DNA from 2 places in the Rhizobium sp. BK212 genome. Region 2 is predicted to be linked to the other one. Evidence: riboswitches for the same ligand, from Rfam matches in the RefSeq annotation. Region 2 holds a riboswitch; the other holds the start of a gene.
What was found. A riboswitch is a leader RNA that binds a small molecule or an ion and turns the genes downstream of it on or off. The one in region 2 is predicted to bind thiamine pyrophosphate.

Region 1 (10,335 bases), on a different contig from region 2:
GCGTTGTTTCCATCTGATGGAACGATATTGGCCGCAAAGATTAGCGCCAACAATTGCATCAAAAATTGAGATTCTCTTGCGATATTCGCAACAGTCTGCGGGGCAGCGACCTGATGCTGCCCCATGGAAGACATTGGAAAAATCACACAGCCCAACAGGCACAACCAAGCGCGCCGAAGAAGCCCTTGAGATCGGCGATCGGCAGTTTCGATGTCCAGGCACCGGCGTGGTCGTGACCGTGGACGTTGCAGGAAGTGGCGCAACCGCATGTCGAGATCGCAGTCCGGCGCAAGGAATTCATGCCGGCGCCTTGCGGTTCGCCCCATGCCGCATAGCCGCCGAATGTGCGAACGGGTGACCAGTCCGGCATGGCGGGCGGGACATCGTTCTCGTCCAGCCCCGAGAATTCGCCCGCAGCGTAGACGATCTTGCCGCCGACCATGGTCAACTGCGAGGTGAGGTACGAGATCTCGTCTTCCGCGCAGGAGAAGAAGTCCTTGTCCGGGACGACGACGTCGGCGAACTGGCCGTTTTCGATCCGCCCCTTCTTGCCTTCCTCGTTGGAGAACCAGGTGACCTTCTCCGTCCACATGCGCAGTGCCGTCTCGCGATCGAGGCAGTTGGCGCGCGGGTAAAGTTGCATCCCGCCAACCGTCTTTCCGGTCACCATCCAGGCAAGGGAAACCCATGGATTATAGGAGGCGACACGGGTCGCATCGGTCCCTGCCGAGACGTTGACACCCTTCTCGAGCATGCGCCTGATCGGTGGCGTGGCCTCTGCGACGCCATGGCCGTAGCGCTCCACGAAATATTCGCCCTGATAGGCCATGCGGTGCTGGGTGGCGATGCCGCCGCCGAGCGCCGCGATGCGGTCGATCGAACGATCCGAGATCGTCTCGGCATGGTCGAAGAACCAGTTGAGACCTTCGAGCGGAATGTCCTTGTTGACCTTCTCGAAAACGTCGAGCGAACGGGAGATGGTCTCGTCGTAGGTGGCGTGAAGCCGCCAAGGCCAGCGGTTTTCGGCCAACACCCGAACGACGTCCTCCAGTTCGCCCTCCATTTCCGGCGCCATTTCGGGCCGTGGCTGGCGGAAGTCCTCGAAGTCAGCCGCGGAGAAGACCAGCATTTCGCCAGCGCCGTTGTGGCGGAAGTAGTCATTGCCCTGCTTGTATTTGACCGACTGCGTCCAGTTGAGGAAATCCTGCTTCTCTTCCTTCGGCTTCTGCGTGAACAGGTTGTAGGCCAGACGCACCGTCAGTTGATCCTCACCCGAAAGCTTCTGGATCACCGCATAATCGTCCGGATAGTTCTGGAAACCGCCGCCGGCGTCGATCACGCCGGTAATGCCCAGCCGGTTGAGTTCGCGCATGAAATGGCGGGTGGAGTTGACCTGGTATTCGAACGGAAGCTTCGGCCCCTTCGACAAGGTCGAATAGAGAATGCCAGCATTCGGCTTGGCGAGCAGAAGGCCGGTCGGATTGCCGTTGGCATCGCGGGTGATCTCGCCGCCAGGAGGGTTCGGTGTATCTCTGCCATAGCCGACGGCGCGGAGCGCTGCGCCGTTCAGCAGCGCGCGGTCATAGAGATGGAGCAGGAAGACCGGGGTATCGGGCGCGATGGCGTTGATCTCGTCGATCGTCGGCAGGCGCTTCTCCGCAAACTGGTGTTCGGTAAAACCACCGACCACGCGAACCCATTGCGGAGCCGGCGTGATCGCCACCTGTCGCTTCAGCATGTCCATCGCATCGGCAAGCGACCGGACACCATCCCAGCGGAGTTCCATGTTGAAGTTGAGGCCGCCGCGCACGACGTGGGTGTGGTTGTCGATCAGACCGGGCAGCATGCGCTTGCCTTTCAGGTCGATGATCTTCGTATCCGGTCCGGCGAGCGTCATCACCTCGCTGTCGGTTCCCACCTCCAGAAACACGCCGTCCTTGACGGCGACGGCGGTGGCGTTCGGATTTGCGCGATCAAGCGTCGTGATCAGTCCGTTGTGAAGAACGATATCGGCGTGCATGGAAGCAGCTCCCGTCTTGATGGGATCGGCGGCGTTCGCCGGTGAAAAAAGATTTGAAAAGGCAAAGCTCGACGCTGCGCCCAGGAATGTGCGGCGCGTGGTCATCAGCTTTTCCCCGACGTCGGATCTTCACGAGGCAGGGTCAGGTTTGTGCCGCCCTTCGGAAGGTGCCCGAACATGTGCGGCTTGACCTGGTGAAGCCAGGAGACGGCGGCGGGCTCGCGTGCCCAGATGCTTTTTGCCAAGGGCACCAGCTGCTCACCGACGAGGATGCCGAGCAGGCCGATGAGGGCGACAACGGGCGGGGCGGGCGAACGGACATTGAGCAGGCTGTATATTACGCCCACCAACAGGCCGGCACCGAGGGACAGCAGATAGATTTTCATCGCGGATCACCTTCGCTTGGAGAGAAGCAGTTCACCCCGGCTGGCGACCGCCTGCCGGGGTGATGACGGTTTTACTTCGCAGGGTTCGGGCCGATCCGCTTGCCATGGCGGACCCGCTCGGCGCCGCCGTGAACGTGAGTGACCGCATAGTCGATACCCATGCCGTAGGCGCCGGAATGCTCCTTCACCAGCGACGTGACCGCGTCATAGGTTTCCTTGCGTGCCCAGTCGCGCTGCCATTCAAGCAGGACCTGCTGCCAGGTGACCGGAACGACACCCGCCTGCACCATGCGGTCCATTGCATATTTGTGCGCGTCGAGCGACGTGCCGCCGGACGCATCGGCGACCATGTAGATCTCATAGTCTGTGTCGTTCATGCAGGAGAGCGCAAAGGTCGTGTTGCAAACCTCCGTCCAGAGGCCGGCGACGACGATCTTCTTGCGGCCATCGGCGGCATTCTTGGCAAGCGCGTCGCGGACGTTCTGGTCGTCCCAGGAATTCATCGAGGTGCGCTCAAGGATATCATTGTCCGGGACGACGGCGAGCAGTTCCGGGAAAGTGTTGCCCGAGAAGCTGTCGGTCTCGACGGTGGTGATGGTGGTCGGGATGTTGAAGATCCTGGCAGCCTTGGCCAGACCGACGACGTTGTTCTTCAAGACCTGGCGGTCGATCGATTGGACGCCGAAGGCCATCTGCGGCTGCTGGTCGATGAAGATGATCTGACTGTTCTGCGGGGTTAGGACCTGAAGCTTGCTGGACATCTCGTGTCTTCCTTTGACTGGGTTGAAGCTAGGTAATGGGGCAGGAAAGGCGGCACGTCTTGAAAGTTATGCCGCCTTATTGTTGGAAAGCGACGTCAGGCGGCGAGCGGTGTCAGCCCGGCCTCGATCTGGTCACGATAAGGCTCGTAGCGAGCCGGCAGTTTCAAAGCCTCGCCGAGGTGTGCCGTGTCTTCGTCGCGGTCGAAACCGGGTTCGTTGGTGGCGATTTCGAACAGGACGCCGCCGGGTGTCCGGAAGTAGATCGCCCAGAAGTAATCGCGGTCGATGACAGGCGTCACCTGGTATCCTGTATCCATCAGGGCCTTGCGGACTTCGAGCTGCTTTGCGCGGTTCTCGACGGCGAAAGCGATGTGATGCACGGAACCCGCGCCCTGCCTTGCGAAAGGCGTTTTCGGAAGGACTTCGAGGTCGATCGTGTCGGCACCATTGCCGCCGGGGATGATGAAGCGGGTGACGTCACCATCCGTTTCAGTGCGCTGGTAGCCCATGAAACCGAGCAGTTCGGACGTGGCAGCGGCGTCATGCAGGCGGAATCTGGCACCGGTGAAGCCGTGGATGCCGACGCTTTCGTCGATGCCGGCGCCAGTCCAGGCCTTTCGGCCATCGGTTTCGGTTTCGACAAGGGCAAACCCTTCGCCGTCCGGCCCTTTGAACAGGAGGCGGGGAGCGCCAAAGGCAGTGTCAGTCTGCAGACTGCCGGTTCCCTTTGCCGATAAGCGATCCTGCCAGAAGGACAACGAGCCCTTGGGCACCGCGAACTGTGTGTCACTGACTTCGCCGACGCCGGGACGGCCGCGCATCACGTCGGGAAACGGGAAGTAGGTCATGACGGAGCCGGGGGTACCGGCCTCATCACCGTAATAGAGGTGGTAGACGTTGGGATCGTCGAAATTTACGGTCTTCTTGACGCGGCGCAGGCCAAGCGTGCCCGTGAAGAACGCGTTGTTCTGACGGGCATCCGATGCCATCGACGTGATGTGATGCAGTCCCTTGATATCCTTGATCATGATCCTCGCCCTTCCGCGGCTGTGTTGGTTTGTCTGGTGTGATTGAAAATCTACGTCCGTTGATCAGGCGTGGAAATTGCAATAATAGTTGTCAGTGAATTGCCATTGGTGAAATAATCGATGAACGACTACAAGCTGCTCCGAACCTTCCTGCTGGCTGCCGAGAAGCGGAGCTTCGCGCAGGTCGCGCGCGAGCTCGATATGACGCCCGCAGCCGTCACCCGGGCGATTGCGGCCCTGGAAGAAGATCTGGGCGTGCAACTCTTCGTGCGCACCACGCGCCAAGTGTCGCTGACGACGGATGGCGCGATCTTCGCCGCCCAGATACAGCCGGCGGTGCAGGCGCTCGACAACGCGCGCAAGGACGTGATGAATTCCCACAAGGCGGATCATGGCCGCCTTCGCATCAGCGCGCCGACCTGGTTCGGCCAGCAGGTCCTGCCGCCCATCCTCTCGGCATTCAGGGAGCGCTATCCCAAGATCAGCTTCGAAATCTCGCTCGCCGATGGACTCGTCGACATCATCGACGACGATTATGATCTGGCGATCCGCATTTCCGCGGCACCTTCGGACAAGTTCACGATCTGGCGCAAGATCAGCGTCGTGCGCCGTATCCTCGTCGCAGCGCCCGGCAGCCGGTTTTGCGACATGAAGCACCCGAACGAGCTCATTCCCGACGATTGCCTGGCCTATAGCGGCGAAAGCAAACGGGAGACCTGGTCACTGTCGGACGGCAGTGGCAGCGCCACGATTTCTGCAGGCCGTGCATTCAGCGCCAATAGCGGAGAGGTGCTGGCGAGCATGGCGGCCGACGGCGTCGGGGTCACCATGCTGCCCAAGTTCCATGTCGCCGAGCATCTGCGGACCGGACGGCTCGTCCACGTCCTGCGGGACTGGTCGCCGCCAGACTTATGGCTGACCCTGTACTACCCCCCGTACCAGGCCCTGCCGCCGCGCATCGCCTCCTTCTCGAAGTTCTTCGAGCAACAGATCCCGGCGTTCCTCTCGGCGATCGAATGAGCTTTGCCGATAAAGCAGGTGCGGTTGCTCCAACGAGGTCTTTCGAAAAGGAATTTGCAGAATCTTAGGCGGCGCACCAAGGGGCTTCCGGTCCATCTCGGTGGCCGGTCGCTCGATCCCGTTCAAGGCGACAATTTGGAAGTTCGGCGACATCTTCTCCCAATCCAGTCATCTGCCCGGCTTCCACATCAAAATACGCCCAAGAGCCGGACGACGGAAGGTCTGTGGTTGACACGAACTCGGCCCAGGACATAGTCTTTGCGACATTCACCAGGGGGGTCCCGGCAAGGGGCTGAGATACTGCTGGACAATATGGCTTTGCCTGTTGTGGCGCAGTGACCCGTTGAACCTGATCCAGTTCATACTGGCGTAGGGACGGTGCAAGCGCTCGAAGGCTTCGGATTCCCGCGTGGATTACATGCCGGCGTCTTTCCATCATTCCGGCTGATTGACTGGGTCTCCAATTGCAACTTGGAGCCTCAAACCATGACCATTGCCGCAAAGAACGTCACACCCACCGTCACCACCGGCCCGCTACCGGCCTCGCGGAAAATCTACATCCCCGGAGATATGTACTCCGACATCCGCGTGCCGATGCGCGAGATCAGCGTCCATCCGACATCGGGAGAGCCGCCCGTCGTCGTCTATGATTGCTCCGGCCCTTACACTGTCGAGGGCGCCGATATCCGTATCGAGCAGGGCTTGTCACAGTTCCGTCGCGGCTGGGTGATCGCCCGCGGAGATGTCGAGGCCTATGAAGGCCGCCATGTGCGTCCCGAAGACAACGGCTTTGTCAGCGGCGAACGGCTGACACCGGAATTTCCGGCCAAGCGCCAGCCGCTGCGGGCGAGGGGCGACAAGGCCGTAACCCAACTCGCCTATGCACGCGCCGGCATCATCACTCCGGAAATGGAATTCATCGCTATCCGCGAAAATCTCGGCCGCAAGGCACAGGCGGAGGCCATGAGCCGCGATGGCGAAAGCTTCGGCGCCCATATTCCCGATCATGTGAGCCCGGAATTCGTCCGCCAGGAGGTCGCCGCCGGCCGGGCGATCATTCCCGCCAACATCAATCATCCGGAAAGCGAGCCGATGATCATCGGCCGGAACTTCCTGGTGAAGATCAATGCCAATATCGGCAATTCCGCCGTCACCTCCTCCATGGCGGAGGAAGTCGAGAAGATGGTCTGGGCGATCCGCTGGGGTGCCGACACGGTCATGGACCTGTCGACCGGCCGCAACATCCACAATATCCGCGAATGGATCATCCGCAATTCGCCGGTACCGATCGGCACCGTGCCGCTCTACCAGGCACTCGAAAAGGTGAACGGCATTGCCGAGGACCTCACCTGGGAGGTCTATCGCGATACGCTGATCGAACAGGCCGAGCAGGGCGTCGATTACTTCACCATCCATGCGGGCGTGCGGCTTGCCTATATCCCGCTGACCGTCAATCGCGTCACCGGCATCGTTTCTCGCGGCGGCTCGATCATGGCCAAGTGGTGTCTGCACCACCACCGGGAGAGTTTTCTCTACGAGCATTTCGAGGAGATCTGCGACATCTGCCGCGCTTACGACGTTTCCTTCTCGCTCGGTGATGGCCTGCGGCCAGGCTCGATTGCCGATGCCAACGATGCGGCGCAGTTCGCAGAACTGGAAACGCTCGGCGCGTTAACGAAAATCGCCTGGGCGAAGGATTGCCAAGTGATGATCGAAGGTCCCGGCCATGTGCCGATGCACAAGATCAAGGAAAACATGGACAAGCAGCTCGCGGTCTGCGGCGAGGCGCCCTTTTATACGCTCGGGCCGCTGACCACCGATATCGCGCCGGGCTATGACCACATCACGTCCGGCATCGGGGCTGCGATGATCGGCTGGTTCGGCACTGCCATGCTCTGCTACGTGACGCCCAAGGAACATCTCGGCCTGCCGGACCGCAACGACGTCAAGGTGGGCGTCATCACCTATAAGATCGCGGCACATGCCGCCGATCTGGCCAAGGGTCATCCGGCGGCGCGGGTGCGCGACGATGCGTTGTCGCGCGCCCGTTTCGAGTTCCGATGGGAGGACCAGTTCAACCTCTCGCTCGATCCGGAAACTGCCCGTTCCTTCCACGACGAAACGCTGCCGAAGGAGGCGCATAAGGTGGCGCATTTCTGCTCCATGTGCGGTCCGAAATTCTGCTCGATGCGGATTTCGCACGATATCCGCGCCGAAGCGCAGAAGGAAGGGCTGGAAGCGATGGCGGCGAAATATCGGGAGGGTGGCGACCTGTACATGCCGATCGAAAACCTTCCGGGTAACGCATAATGTCTACGTTTCTCGTCAAAGGGGCCGGCGTTGCCGGCCTCGCGGCAGCCCATGAGCTCGTCAGGCGGGGCTTTTCGGTCGAGGTGATCGAAAAGGCCGGCGCGGCGGGACTTGGCGCCTCGCACTTTGCTGGAGGAATGCTCGCGCCCTATTGCGAACGGGAAGCGGCCGAAGAGATTGTCCTGACATTGGGCCTGGGCGCGGCCGGATGGTGGGAGGAGGCCGTGCCCGGCGAGGTTCGTCGCCGCGGTACTCTCGTCGTGGCGCAGCCGCGCGACCTTCCCGATCTCGTCCGGTTTGCCGCGCGCACCACCGGTCATGTCTGGATCGATCGCAAGGGTGTGGCCGACCTCGAGCCTGCACTAGCCGGCCGCTTCGAAAAGGCTCTTTTCTTCGAGCAGGAAGCGCATCTCGATCCACGCCGCGCACTGGCCAGACTAGCCGGCACGCTCCGCGAGCGTGGCGTCGTCTTCCATTTCGGCGGATGCCAGCCGCAGGACCGGCGGTTTGCCGGCGTGCTCGATTGCACCGGGCCGGCGGCGATACCGCGACTTTCCGGCCTGCGCGGCGTGCGAGGCGAAATGCTCTATCTGGAAACTGCGGATATTACCCTTTCCAGGCCGGTCAGGATGCTGCATCCCCGCCATCCGATCTACATCGTGCCCCGCGACGATCACCGTTTCATGGTCGGGGCGACGATGATCGAGGCTGACGATGACGGACCGATTACCGCGCGTTCGCTCATGGAATTCCTGAACGCGGCCTATGCGCTGCATCCGGCGTTTGGCGAGGCACGCGTTGTCGAGACCGGGACTGGCATACGTCCGGCGTTTGCCGACAACATTCCGCAAGTCATCGAGACGGAGGAGGGGCTCGCGATCGCCGGCATGCATCGGCATGGCTTCCTGCTGGCGCCCGCCATGGCGGTGCGGGCCGCCGATATTCTCCTCCAGCGGCATTCACTTCTGAAAGGCTAACCTCATGAAACTGATAATCAATGGCGAAACCCAGGTCTGCGAGGCCGTAACCCTGGCCGAACTCCTTCATGTTCTGGAATACGAGGGCGACTGGCTGGCAACCGCCGTCAACGGAGATCTCGTGCATCGCGAGGACCGAGCCGATCACCGGCTCGACGATGGTGACCGTATCGAAATCCTGTCCCCGATGCAGGGAGGTTGATCCATGCTTTCTCTTTATGATGCTGCATTGTCTTCGCGACTTCTGCTCGGTACCGCGCGTTATCCGTCGCCGGCCGTCCTTGCCGAGGCGGTCAGCCGGTCCGGCGCGGAGATCGTCACGGTCTCGCTTCGCCGCGAAACGGCCGGCGGAAAGACGGGTGGAGCCTTCTTCGAACTCATCCGCCAGCTCGCGGTCCGCGTCCTGCCAAATACCGCGGGATGTCACAGCGCGTCGGAAGCGATCCTGACCGCCAAGATGGCGCGTGAGATATTCGGTACCGACTGGATCAAGCTCGAGGTGATCGGCCATCACGACAGTCTCCAGCCGGATGTGTTCGAACTGGTCGAAGCCGCACGCATTCTTTGTGCGGAAGGGTTTTGCGTATTTCCCTATACGACGGACGATCTGGTGGTGGGTGAAAAGCTGGTCTCCGTCGGATGCCGGGTCTTGATGCCCTGGTGCGCGCCGATCGGTTCTGCGGCCGGTCCGCGCAACCCTTCCGCGCTCACCGCCATGCGGAGCGCCTTTCCGGACATACCGCTGATCGTGGATGCGGGGATCGGGAGACCGTCGCATGCGGCAACAGTGATGGAATTCGGCTACGACGCGGTGCTGCTCAACACGGCGGTCGCCGTCGCAGGCGATCCGCCTGCCATGGCTGAGGCGTTTGGCAAGGCGATCGAGGCCGGAAGGCTCGCTTATCTTTCCGGCATGCTGGAGCCACGCGACATGGCGGTACCGTCCACCCCGGTTGTCGGAAAGGGCGTTTTCGCATGAGACTTGATCCCTTCTATCTCATTGTCGACAGTTCCAAATGGATCGAACGTCTCGTGCCGCTGGGCGTCAAACTGGTGCAACTGCGGGTGAAGGATCGCCCGGACGAAATCCTGCGCCAGGAAATCCGGCGTTCGAAGGCCGTTTGCGCAGCGGCGAAGTGCCAGCTGGTTGTCAACGACTACTGGAAACTGGCGATCGAGGAGGGATGCGATTTCATCCATCTTGGCCAGGAGGATCTTGGGGAAGCCGACCTTGATGCCATTCGCAGCGCCGGCCTGAAATTCGGCCTTTCCACACATAACGCGTCAGAGCTCGAAACGGCGTTGGCTGCGAGGCCCGACTATGTGGCGCTCGGTCCGGTCTATCCCACCATTCTCAAGCAGATGAAATGGGCGCCGCAAGGCCTGGAACGGATCACAGACTGGAAGAGGCGTGTCGCGCCGTTGCCGCTGGTGGCGATCGGCGGGTTGAATGTCGACAGGCTACAGGGCGTATTCGACGCGCGCGCCGACACCGCGGCCGTTGTCACCGACATTACCTTGAACGTCGATCCAGAAGCGCGGACGCGCGAATGGATCGAACGCACGGCACCGTGGCGTTAGGGAGGTGCCGCCACGCGATGCGAGCTTTTGGAAGGATATACAAGTAGATAGCATCCCTAGTGCTAATGTATCTCTTCACTGGCGGGTAGTAAAATGCTCTACAGTGAGCGCCGTTTAAAGGCAAACCACCTGACCCTGCATGGGCTCCTTTGCCGCCGCGGGGATGCGGGCCTTCTTCCTCTGCCGAGTTGCTGACTAGCGTCGCGGGCCTCGCAGATCCAAGAGCCGCCGAGCAGTCACATCTGACAGACC
Region 2 (10,335 bases):
CGAGCCCGGCAGGAAGACATGGGCGTAATTCGCGGTCTCGTTGAGGAACAGATCCTGGACGACGACGCATTCCATCGCCGCAAGCCCGGCGGCGACGTGTTTGGTATCGGGATCGGACTGAAGAATGTCCTCGCCCTGGATATAGATGCCCTTGAAGGAACCGTCGACTGCCGCATCCAGCATATTCGGAATGCGCAGGCCCGGCTCGTTGTTGAGCTTCACGCCCCAGAGTTTCTCGAAGATATCGCGCGTCGCATCGTCGGAAATGTGCCGGTAGCCCGGCAATTCGTGCGGGAAGGAGCCCATGTCGCAGGAGCCCTGCACGTTGTTCTGGCCGCGCAGCGGGTTCACGCCGACACCAGGACGGCCAATATTGCCGGTCGCCATCGCCAGGTTGGCGATCGCAATGACCGTGGTCGAGCCCTGGCTGTGTTCGGTGACGCCCAGGCCGTAATAGATCGCCCCATTACCGCCCTTGGCATAGAGCCTTGCCGCACCACGCAGGTCCGCCGCCGGCACGCCGGTGAAGATCTCGGTCTCTTCGGGACTGTGGTGCGGTTCGGCGACGAAGGCTGCCCAGTCCTCGAACTCCGACCAGTCGCAGCGCTCGCGGATGAAGCTCTCGTCGTAGAGTCCTTCGGTGACGATCACATGCGCGAGCGCCGTCATGACTGCGACATTGGTGCCGGGCTTCAGCGGCAGGTGATAGGAGGCCTCGACATGCGGCGAGCGGACGATATCGGTGCGGCGCGGATCGATGACAATGAGTTTGGCGCCCTGGCGCAGCCGCTTCTTCAACCGTGAGCCGAACACAGGATGCCCGTCCGTGGGATTGGCGCCGATGACGACGACGACATCCGAATGCTCGACACTGTCGAAATTCTGCGTGCCTGCCGACGTGCCGAATGTCTGGCCGAGACCATAGCCGGTCGGCGAATGGCAGACGCGGGCGCAGGTATCGACATTGTTGTTGCCGAAACCGGCGCGGATCAGCTTCTGCACCAGATAGGTTTCCTCATTGGTGCAGCGTGAGGAGGTGATGCCGCCGATCGCCTCGCGGCCGTATTGATACTGGATGCGGCAGAACTCCAGCGCCACATGCGCGAAGGCCTCGTCCCAGCTCACCTCCCGCCAGGGATCGCTGACCTTTTCGCGGATCATCGGGTTGAGGATGCGGTCCTTATGGGTGGAATAGCCGTAAGCGAAACGTCCCTTGACGCAGGAATGGCCGCGATTGGCCTGGCCGTCTTTCCACGGCACCATGCGCACCAGTTCCTCGCCGCGCATCTCCGCCTTGAAGGAACAGCCGACGCCGCAATAGGCGCAGGTGGTGACCGCCGAATGTTCCGGCTGGCCGATCTCTATCACCGACTTCTCCGTCAGCGTCGCCGTCGGGCAGGCCTGGACGCAGGCGCCGCAGGAGACGCATTCGGATTCGATGAAATGCTCGTGCATGCCGGGGGAAACGCGCGAACCGAAACCGCGTCCTTCGATCGTCAGCGCGAAGGTGCCCTGCACTTCCTCGCAGGCGCGCACACAGCGCGAACAGACGATGCATTTGGAGGGGTCATAGGTGAAATAGGGATTGGACTCGTCCTTCGGCATCCATTTCAGATTGATGCCGCCGTTGTTGCGCGCCTTGACGTGATTATCGCCCTCGTAGCCGTAGCGCACGTCGCGCAGGCCGACGGCGCCCGCCATGTCCTGCAATTCGCAATCGCCGTTGGCCGCGCAGGTGAGACAGTCGAGCGGATGGTCGGAAATATAGAGTTCCATCACGCCGCGGCGGATATCCTTCAGCCGCCCCGTCTGCGTGTGCACCACCATGTTTGCCGCCACCGGCGTCGTGCACGAGGAAGGCGTGCCGTTGCGGCCCTCGATCTCGACGAGGCAGAGCCGGCAGGAGCCGAAAGCATCGACCATATCGGTGGCGCAGAGCTTTGGCACCTTGATGCCGGCCTCCATCGAGGCGCGCATGATGGAGGTGCCCTCCGGCACGCTGATCCGCTGTCCATCAATGGTGAGCGTCACCATGGTCTCGGATGTCGAAGCCGGAGTGCCGTAGTCGATTTCATGGATGAGAGACATGGTCGGTCTCCTTGCTTGAGATGGTGAGGTCAGCGCAGGCGTTCCATGAACAATTCGTCATTCCGCCGCCTCCACCAGAGGTGCCGGCGAAAAATCCTCCGGGAAATGCGTCATGGCGCTCATCACCGGATAAGGCGTGAAACCGCCCAGCGCGCAGAGCGAGCCGAACTTCATCGTGTTGCAGAGATCGGCAAGCAGCACCCGGTTCTTCTCCGGCTCGATGCCCTGAGCGATCTTGTCGGCCGTCTCCACGCCGCGTGTCGAGCCGATGCGGCAGGGCGTGCACTTACCGCAGCTTTCGACGGCGCAGAATTCCATGGCGAAACGCGCCTGCTTCAGCATGTCGGCCGTGTCGTCGAAGACGACGATGCCGGCATGGCCGATGAGCCCGTCCCTGGCGGCGAAGGCTTCGTAATCGAAAGGCGTGTCGAACAGCGCCCGCGGGAAATAGGCACCGAGCGGCCCGCCGACCTGCACGGCCTTGACCGGCCGTCCCGTCGCCGTCCCGCCGCCGATCCTGTCGACGATATCTCCGAGCGAAAGGCCGAAGGCCGTCTCAAAGAGACCGCCATATCTGACATTGCCGGCAACCTGCAGCGGGATGGTGCCGCGTGAACGGCCCATGCCGAAATCGCGGTAGAAGGCGGCACCCTTTTCCAGGATGACCGGCACCGAAGCCAGAGAGATCACGTTGTTGATGACGGTCGGACAGTTAAACAGCCCCTTATGCGCCGGCAGCGGCGGCTTGGCACGCACGATGCCGCGCTTGCCTTCGAGACTGTTGAGCAGGGCCGTCTCCTCGCCGCAGACATAGGCGCCGGCGCCGGTGCGCACCTCGATATCGAAGGCACGGCCGGAGCCGAGCACCGATGATCCGAGAATGCCGGCCTGCCGGGCGATGCCGACGGCTTCGGTCATTACCGCGATCGCGTGCGGATATTCCGAACGCGTATAGACGAAGCCCTTGGTCGCGCCGGTGGCGAGCCCTGATATCGCCATGCCCTCGATCAGCACGAAGGGATCGCCCTCCATGATCATCCGGTCGGCAAAGGTGCCGCTGTCGCCCTCATCGGCATTGCAGACGATATATTTGCGGTCGCCGGCAGCATCGAGAACGGTCTTCCACTTGATGCCGGTGGGAAAGCCGGCACCGCCGCGTCCACGCAGGCCGGAATCGGTGACTTCCTTGACGATATCGGCTGATGTCATCGAAACGGCGCGTCGAAGACCGGCAAGGCCGCCATGCGCCTCGTAATCCGCAAGCGAAAGCGGATCGGTAATGCCGCAGCGGGCAAAGGTCAGGCGGGTTTGTTCCTTGAGGAACGGGAGGTCTTCAACCTCCCCGAGACAGAGCCGATGCTCGCCGCCGTTCATCATCCCGGCATCGAACAGAACAGCCACATCCCCGGCCTTTACCGGGCCGTAGCCGATGCGCTTGCCGTCAAGCTCGACCTCAACTAGCGGCTCCAGCCAGAACATTCCGCGCGAGCCGTTGCGCACGATCTCGGCATCGAGGCCGCGGGCGGCGATCTCCTGGGCAATCGCCTTTGCCACCTTTTCGGCCCCGAGCGCCAGCGCTGCGGCATCGCGCGGAACATATATCCTGACCGTCATCGGCGTGCCTCCGCAACGAGTTCCGCCGCCATCTGATCGTCGATCCGGCCATAGACCTCGCCGTCGAGCATCGCCGCCGGCGCGCAGGCGCAGAGCCCGAGACAGTAGACCGGCTCCAGCGTCACGCCGCCATCGAGCGTCGTCTGATGAAAATCGATACCGAGCAGCATCTTGACGCGCTCAGCCAGGCCATCGCCGCCCATCGACTGACAGGCTTCGGCGCGACAGAGCTTCAGCACATGCCGGCCGGCGGGATGGTCACGATAATCGTGATAGAAGGTCACCACGCCATGCACCTCGGCGCGGGAGAGGTTCAGTTCCTCCGCGATGACGGGCATGGCCTCCTGCGGCACATAGCCGAATTCTTGCTGGACCTCGTGCAGAATGGGAAGCAGCGGCCCTTCGAGAAAGCGAAGATCGGCGACGATGGCACGTGTGCGCGCTGCAATATCGCCTTCGGCGATATGAATGGTCATAAGGCAGCCCTCCCGGCGGCTCGCTCGTTGCGGAATGGCGGGCTCCCCCGGCCGAATGCCATTCCGCAAGCAGCATCTCAGGGAAGCAGCCGGCGATCAATAAAGCTATCACGTTGCACGATAGTTTTTTTCTATCAGAGTTCCTCGTCTTGTACGAGCACTCTCGCCTCGTGCAGCAGGGCCGAGACAAGCGGCGTGAAAGGCTCGCGATAAGGGGCAACGAGGCCGACCAGATGATGCGCCTCCGGCTCGACGATCGGGATCATGCGGATTTCCACTGGAAATCCAAAGGATTTGGCGACGTTGCGCGGCATGATGCTCGCCCAGCGTCCGGTTCTGACATGCGAGAACAGCACGATCATCGAGTTGGATTCGAGTGTCGGATGCACGGTGGCGCCCGCTTCGGTCAAGTGCCGGTTGATGATGCGGCGGTTCTGCATGTCGGCGGTCAATAGACAAAGCCGAAGATCGCCGACCTCTCGCCAGGTCACGTTGTCGCGATCCGACAGTGGGCTGCCGGCTGCCGTGATCAGATGATAACGCTCGGCATAGAGGGGAACGGTCGTGACGCGGCCGAGCGGCTCGTTTTCGAGATAGGTGATGCCGGCATCGATTTCGAGATTCTCGAGCATGCTCAGCACCTGCAGCGAATTGCGCGAGACGATCGAGAAGGTCACGCCGGGATGCCGTTCCTGGAAGGGCGTGGTGATGCGCGAAAGCATGGCGAGCGCGGTCGGAATGGCGGCAAGACGAATATGGCCGGAAAGGCCGCGGCGTGCGGCGCGCATCTCCTCGCGCATGGTGCGGGCGTCGCCGACGATGCGCCGGGCCCATTCGAGCACGCGCTGCCCCTCCGGCGTCAGCCCCTGGAACCTTGAACCGCGCTGTACCAGCATGACGCCGAGTTGATCCTCGAGCTGCCGGATGGCCGCCGAAAGCGTTGGCTGCGAGATACCGCACTCCTCCGCTGCGCGGCCGAAATGCTTTTCATTGGCAAGCGCGATGAAAAATTCCAGCTTGTCGATCATCCGGCCTCCCGCGCCATTTCGCGTCCGGGCCTATCTTCGACATAGCAGCCGTGCTCCGCAAGGGCGGTCGCTAACAGTTTTCTGCAATCGGAAAAAGCTCGAACAGCGATTCGAGGAAGGCGAGCACGCTGACATTGCCGATGCTGTAATAGACCAGCCTGCCCTGACGGCGCGTATTGACCAGGCCTTCGAGCCTCAAGCGCGCCAGCTGCTGCGAGACCATTGCCTGCTGTATGCCCAGAATATGTTCGATTTCACTGACCGTCCGCTCCTCATTCGCCAATATGCAGAGGATGAGAAGTCGGGTCTGGTGCGCCAGCGCTTTCAGCAGGTCGCTCGCTTCATGGGCTTTTGCAGCGAGTGTGTGCAATTCCTGGCCGGTCATCCCCGGCTTGGGTTTGGGCAACGGCATGCGGTATCTCGGAAGGGAGGCGATGAGGTAGATCAGTACAATAGCATATTCGCACAAGCGAATTGGCCAAAATGACGAAATGCCAAAAAAGGTCCAAGCAAATCAGCAGATAAGCTGACCGCCATTGATCTCTATCACCTGGCCGGTGATGTAGCCCGAGAGGGAGGGAGCCGCCAGGAACAGATAGGCGGGAGCGCAATCCTCCGCCGTGCCGAGCCTTTGCAGGGGGATGGATTTTCTTGTCTGCTCCAGCTTTTCGCGGGAGGAATAGCGCTCATGGAAATCCGTCTCGATCGTTCCCGGTGACACGCAATTGACCCGGATTCCATCCGGTGCGAGCTCACGGGCAAGCGCCTTGGAATAGGTCGCAACGAACGCTTTCGAGGCCGAATAGATCGAGGAACCGGGGCTGCCGCCGGTCAGCGCCGAAATCGAAACCGTGTTGACGACGGCGGCGCCTTCAGCCGCCTTTAATGCCGGCAGCAGCGCACGTGTCAGCGCCACCACCGATGTCTGGTTGAGCCGCACGATCGCCTCATATTCTGCGTCGGTGAGCGTGGCAGCGGGAAACCGGCCAAGCATGGTGCCGGCATTGTTCACCAGCACATGCACACTGTCGAAGAAGGCGAGAACGTCTTCGGCAAATTGCGCCGCCCCACCGGCCGCCGAGAAATCGGCGTGCAGCAGCAGCGCCCGTCTTTCGGATTCAGCCGTCAGCAGGAAATCCGGCAGCTCGCGTCCCGGCTTGCGCCCGGTATGGACGATCACTTTTGCGCCGCAGTCCAGGAACTGCCGGGCCACTTCGAGGCCGATGCCGCGGCCGGCGCCGGTCACGACGACATTGCGATTTTCGAACAGTCTGGGATGAAACACGAAGCCGTCCTCCTCGCGGACAGTGCCGCCGGTTGCGTCACTCGCCCTTAACATATGAGCGCGCCGACCGAAAGAAAGGCAGGTACCGATCTTTCCCGGGAGACCCGGCCAAGTCCCCCTCTGGGGAAGGCCTCTAGCTTTCGGTCTCCAGAAGCCGCGCACCCGACCCCTCTTTGCCGAGCCGATCGCAGGGATTGCGCAACGGACAGCTTTCGATCGACAGGCAGCCGCAGCCGATGCAGCCGGTCAGACGGTCGCGCAGCAGGCTCAGCCGCCTGATTCGCGTGTCGAGATCATCCTTCCAGCGCGCCGACAGCACCTGCCAGTCGGCGACGGTGGGCGTGCGTCCTTGCGGCAGCGACTCGAACGCCGCCTGGATTTCCGAAAGCGGAATGCCGACACGCTGCGCCACCTTGATGATGCCAAGCCGGCGCAGCACGTCACGGCCGTATCGCCGCTGGTTGCCGCGGGACCGGATGCTCGAGATCAGCCCCTTGGTCTCGTAGAAATGCAGCGCCGAGACGGCAAGGCCGCTGCGCTCCGCCACTTCGCCAACCGTCAGAAGTCTGCCGAGCGGCGTTGCAGGAATCGTATCCATCGGCTCTTGACCTCAATATTAGTTGAGGTTTTATAACCCGTGCTTCGATAATCGTAAAGTCCAATCGCGACAAGGAGCAACGCATGAAAACACCCACCAGGCTGGCGGTCATCTATGGCAGCACGAGAGAGGGCCGCATCTGCGACCGGGTGGTCAAATGGCTGACGCAGGAGCTCGTCCGCTTCCCGCAATTTGATATCGACATCATCGACCCGCTCGATTTCGCGCTGCCGGTAAGCCGTGACATGGCACACCCCGAAATCGACAGGCTCGCCGGGCGGCTTGGCATGGCCGACGCCTTCATCATCGTCACCCCGGAATACAATCACAGCTTCACGGCCTCCCTGAAGTCGATCATCGATTTCTTCTTCGAGCCCTGGCAGGGCAAACCTGTCGCCTTCGTTTCCTATGGCGGCATATCGGGCGGCCTGCGCGCCGTCGAACAGCTGCGCCTCGTCTTTGCCGAACTCCACGCGGTCACGATCCGCGATTCGGTGAGCTTTACAGCACCTTGGAACCGCTTCGACACCGAGGGACGGCTCGACAATCCCACCGACGCGATGCGTCTGCTCGACCGGATGATGGCAAGGCTGGAATGGTGGACACGGGCGCTCGTCACTGCCCGCAGCGATTGCCCCTATGCCGACATCGCCGCCTGAGTCAGCAAGCTCCGGTTCCGTTCCCGGCAGGTACGGAACCTCGAGGGACACCCGGGCAGGACCTCCGTCCGGGTGTTCTCAACAGTAAGGCATATCAGCCGATACCGGGCATGGCAGGCTCATCCCGATCGCATGGACGGGTTCGCAACTTTGCAGTTGCGGGGAGAAAACCCCGGTGATAGTTTCCGCGCCATTAACGGGGGAGCTCCGTATTGCCGGGGCTGAGATGTGAGGTGCAAGCCTCTGGACCCTTCAAAGCTGATCTGGGTAATGCCAGCGGAGCGAGGTTCAGATGTTTTCAGGCGCACAAGTGTCACTCTATCCGATGTCCGGCGATTTCGTCGGCATCATTCTCGATGCCGTCAAGGCGCTCGATCCCTATCGCGACCGGCTGCGCATCGAGACCGATGACATCTCTACGCTGCTGGTCGGCCCGCCTGACATTCTTTTCGCCGCCATGCACGATCTTTTCGTCACAGCCGCGAAGACCGGCGAACATTGCGTCCTGTCCGCCGCCGTCTCACGCGGCTGCCCCGGTGAGCCCGACGAGGCCATCTGCGGCGTCAACCCCTCCTCCGGCCAGGCAGAGCCGCTTGCTGACCGTATAGCGGCCGCCCTTGCCGCCGTTGAAATCACCGCCGAGACCGGACAGCCGACCGCTGCCCAATTCTCGCTCTACGTCATGGGAACCGGCACCCATATGGACGAGATCTATGGCTGCATCGACTTTCTCAAACGCTCCGGCACCTTCGACCGCGCCAAGAATTTCTGCACCAGGCTTTCTGGCGATGCCGGCGCCGTCTTCGCAACCATTCGTGAGGCCTTCTATCGCTTCGGCGACCCCGAGGGGCATGTGACCCTCGATATCACGGTGTCAGCCAATACAGCGCCGCGCGTCTTTTCAGACGCGCAAAGGACGCTGTAACACTTTAAATTGCTGCATAATTTTATCCTTAAATCGATTCCGATTTAAGGAATTATGCAGTGCCCGACGAAAGCCTGAAATCGAACGCCGATGACACCGCTACCACCACTGGGTTCGCGCCTTGCCGCGCTCCGCGCCGCTCTCTACCGGGGCATACCTGCCCTGCTCGCCGGCTGCGCCTTTTTGGCGGCATGGGAACTCTATGTCGATCTTTCCGGGATCAAGCCCTCCATCCTGCCGGCGCCGTCGCGCATCGTCATCCAGGGCTGGCTGAACCGCGAGGCGCTGATATCAAACACCTGGCCGACGCTCGGCGCGACGCTTGGAGGTTTCGCGCTGTCGCTTGCTTTCGCCTTCGCAGCCTCCATCCTCATGGATTTCGTGCCCTTCATGCGCCGGGCATTGCTGCCGATCTTCATCGCCAGCCAGACCCTGCCGCTGGTGGCGATCGCGCCCCTCGTCGTCCTCTGGTTCGGCTTCGGCCTGCTGCCGAAAGTGTTGCTGGTGGCGCTCGTCACCTTCTTTCCGCTGCTCGTCGCCCTGCTGCAGGGCTATGAATCGACCGACCGCGACATCGCCGAATTGCTGAATTCGATGAAGGCGAGTCGCTGGCGGATTTTCTGCCTGGCCCGGCTTCCCTCCTCGCTGCCCTATTTCTTCGCCGGCCTCAGAATCTCGATCACCTATGCCGTCGTTGGCGCGATTTTTGCCGAATATGCCGGCGCCGCCCGCGGCCTCGGCATCTATATCCTCAACGCCAAGAACAATTTCCGTCCCGATCTCGTGCTCGCCGCCGTCGTCGTCAGCGCCGTGCTCACGCTCGGCCTCTTCGGGCTGACGCTGTTGATCCAGCGCCTCGTCATGCCCTGGCAGCCAACCGGGGAGCGGCGCCGATGAGCGATACAATGGTTGAACTCGGTAGTATCTCGAAGTCCTTCGACGGCATGAAGGTGCTGGGCGACATTTCGCTCACCGTCGCAGACGGCGAGTTCGTTTCGATCGTCGGACCGTCCGGCTCCGGAAAATCGACGGTGCTGCGGCTGCTGACACAGGCGCTTCGACCCGATTCCGGCACCATGCTTTTTAACGGCGTGCCGCTGGAACAGGCACCGCATTCCTTCGCCTTCATGCCGCAGCGCGATGCGCTGATGCCCTGGCGCCGGATCATCGACAATGCGGCACTCGGCCTCGAGGTGAAAGGCATGAGCCGCCGCGCGGCCCGCGCCGCCGTCGCGCCTTTGTTCGAGAGCTTTGGCCTTTCCGGCTTCGAACACCACTATCCTTCCGAACTATCCGGCGGCATGCGCCAGCGCGCCGCACTGCTGCGCACCGTCGTCCAGACGCAAGACATGCTGCTGCTCGACGAGCCCTTCGGCGCGCTCGACGCGCTGACGCGGACGCAGATCCAGGAATGGCTGCAGGGCATGTGGACCGAGCACCGCTGGACGGCGCTACTGATCACCCATGACGTTCGCGAGGCCGTGTTCCTCTCCGACCGGATCTACGTGCTTTCGGCCCGTCCGGCGCGTATCATCCGCGAATTCCGCGTTCCCCTGCCCCGTCCGAGAAGCATCGCCGACCTCGGCTCGCCGGCGGCCCAGGCGATCGAAACCGAAATCCTGCAAACCCTGCTTCATCCGCAAGAACAGGATGATTTTAGGC

Region 1: linked by a shared signal. The riboswitch ahead of thiC (phosphomethylpyrimidine synthase ThiC) and the one ahead of FHT79_RS26005 (YkoF family thiamine/hydroxymethylpyrimidine-binding protein) in region 2 are both predicted to bind thiamine pyrophosphate.

Annotation. Positions count from the first base shown of each region.
Region 1 is NZ_JACIFS010000013.1:61,393-71,727, reverse strand. Features, by position in the region: gene FHT79_RS29445 (amidohydrolase) at 143-2,125, opposite strand; gene FHT79_RS29440 (XapX domain-containing protein) at 2,125-2,406, opposite strand; gene FHT79_RS29435 (hydrolase) at 2,478-3,167, opposite strand; gene FHT79_RS29430 (ring-cleaving dioxygenase) at 3,263-4,195, opposite strand; gene FHT79_RS29425 (LysR family transcriptional regulator) at 4,316-5,215, shown strand; TPP riboswitch at 5,478-5,609, shown strand; gene thiC (phosphomethylpyrimidine synthase ThiC) at 5,702-7,525, shown strand; gene thiO (glycine oxidase ThiO) at 7,525-8,502, shown strand; gene thiS (sulfur carrier protein ThiS) at 8,507-8,704, shown strand; gene FHT79_RS29405 (thiazole synthase) at 8,708-9,481, shown strand; gene FHT79_RS29400 (thiamine phosphate synthase) at 9,478-10,083, shown strand.
Region 2 is NZ_JACIFS010000010.1:18,393-28,727, forward strand. Features, by position in the region: gene fdhF (formate dehydrogenase subunit alpha) at 1-2,088, opposite strand, end outside; gene FHT79_RS25970 (NADH-quinone oxidoreductase subunit NuoF) at 2,146-3,702, opposite strand; gene FHT79_RS25975 (formate dehydrogenase subunit gamma) at 3,699-4,178, opposite strand; gene FHT79_RS25980 (LysR family transcriptional regulator) at 4,313-5,206, opposite strand; gene FHT79_RS25985 (metalloregulator ArsR/SmtB family transcription factor) at 5,277-5,618, opposite strand; gene FHT79_RS25990 (SDR family oxidoreductase) at 5,721-6,545, opposite strand; gene soxR (redox-sensitive transcriptional activator SoxR) at 6,625-7,089, opposite strand; gene FHT79_RS26000 (NAD(P)H-dependent oxidoreductase) at 7,173-7,748, shown strand; TPP riboswitch at 7,937-8,050, shown strand; gene FHT79_RS26005 (YkoF family thiamine/hydroxymethylpyrimidine-binding protein) at 8,041-8,673, shown strand; gene FHT79_RS26010 (ABC transporter permease) at 8,764-9,570, shown strand; gene FHT79_RS26015 (ABC transporter ATP-binding protein) at 9,567-10,335, shown strand, end outside.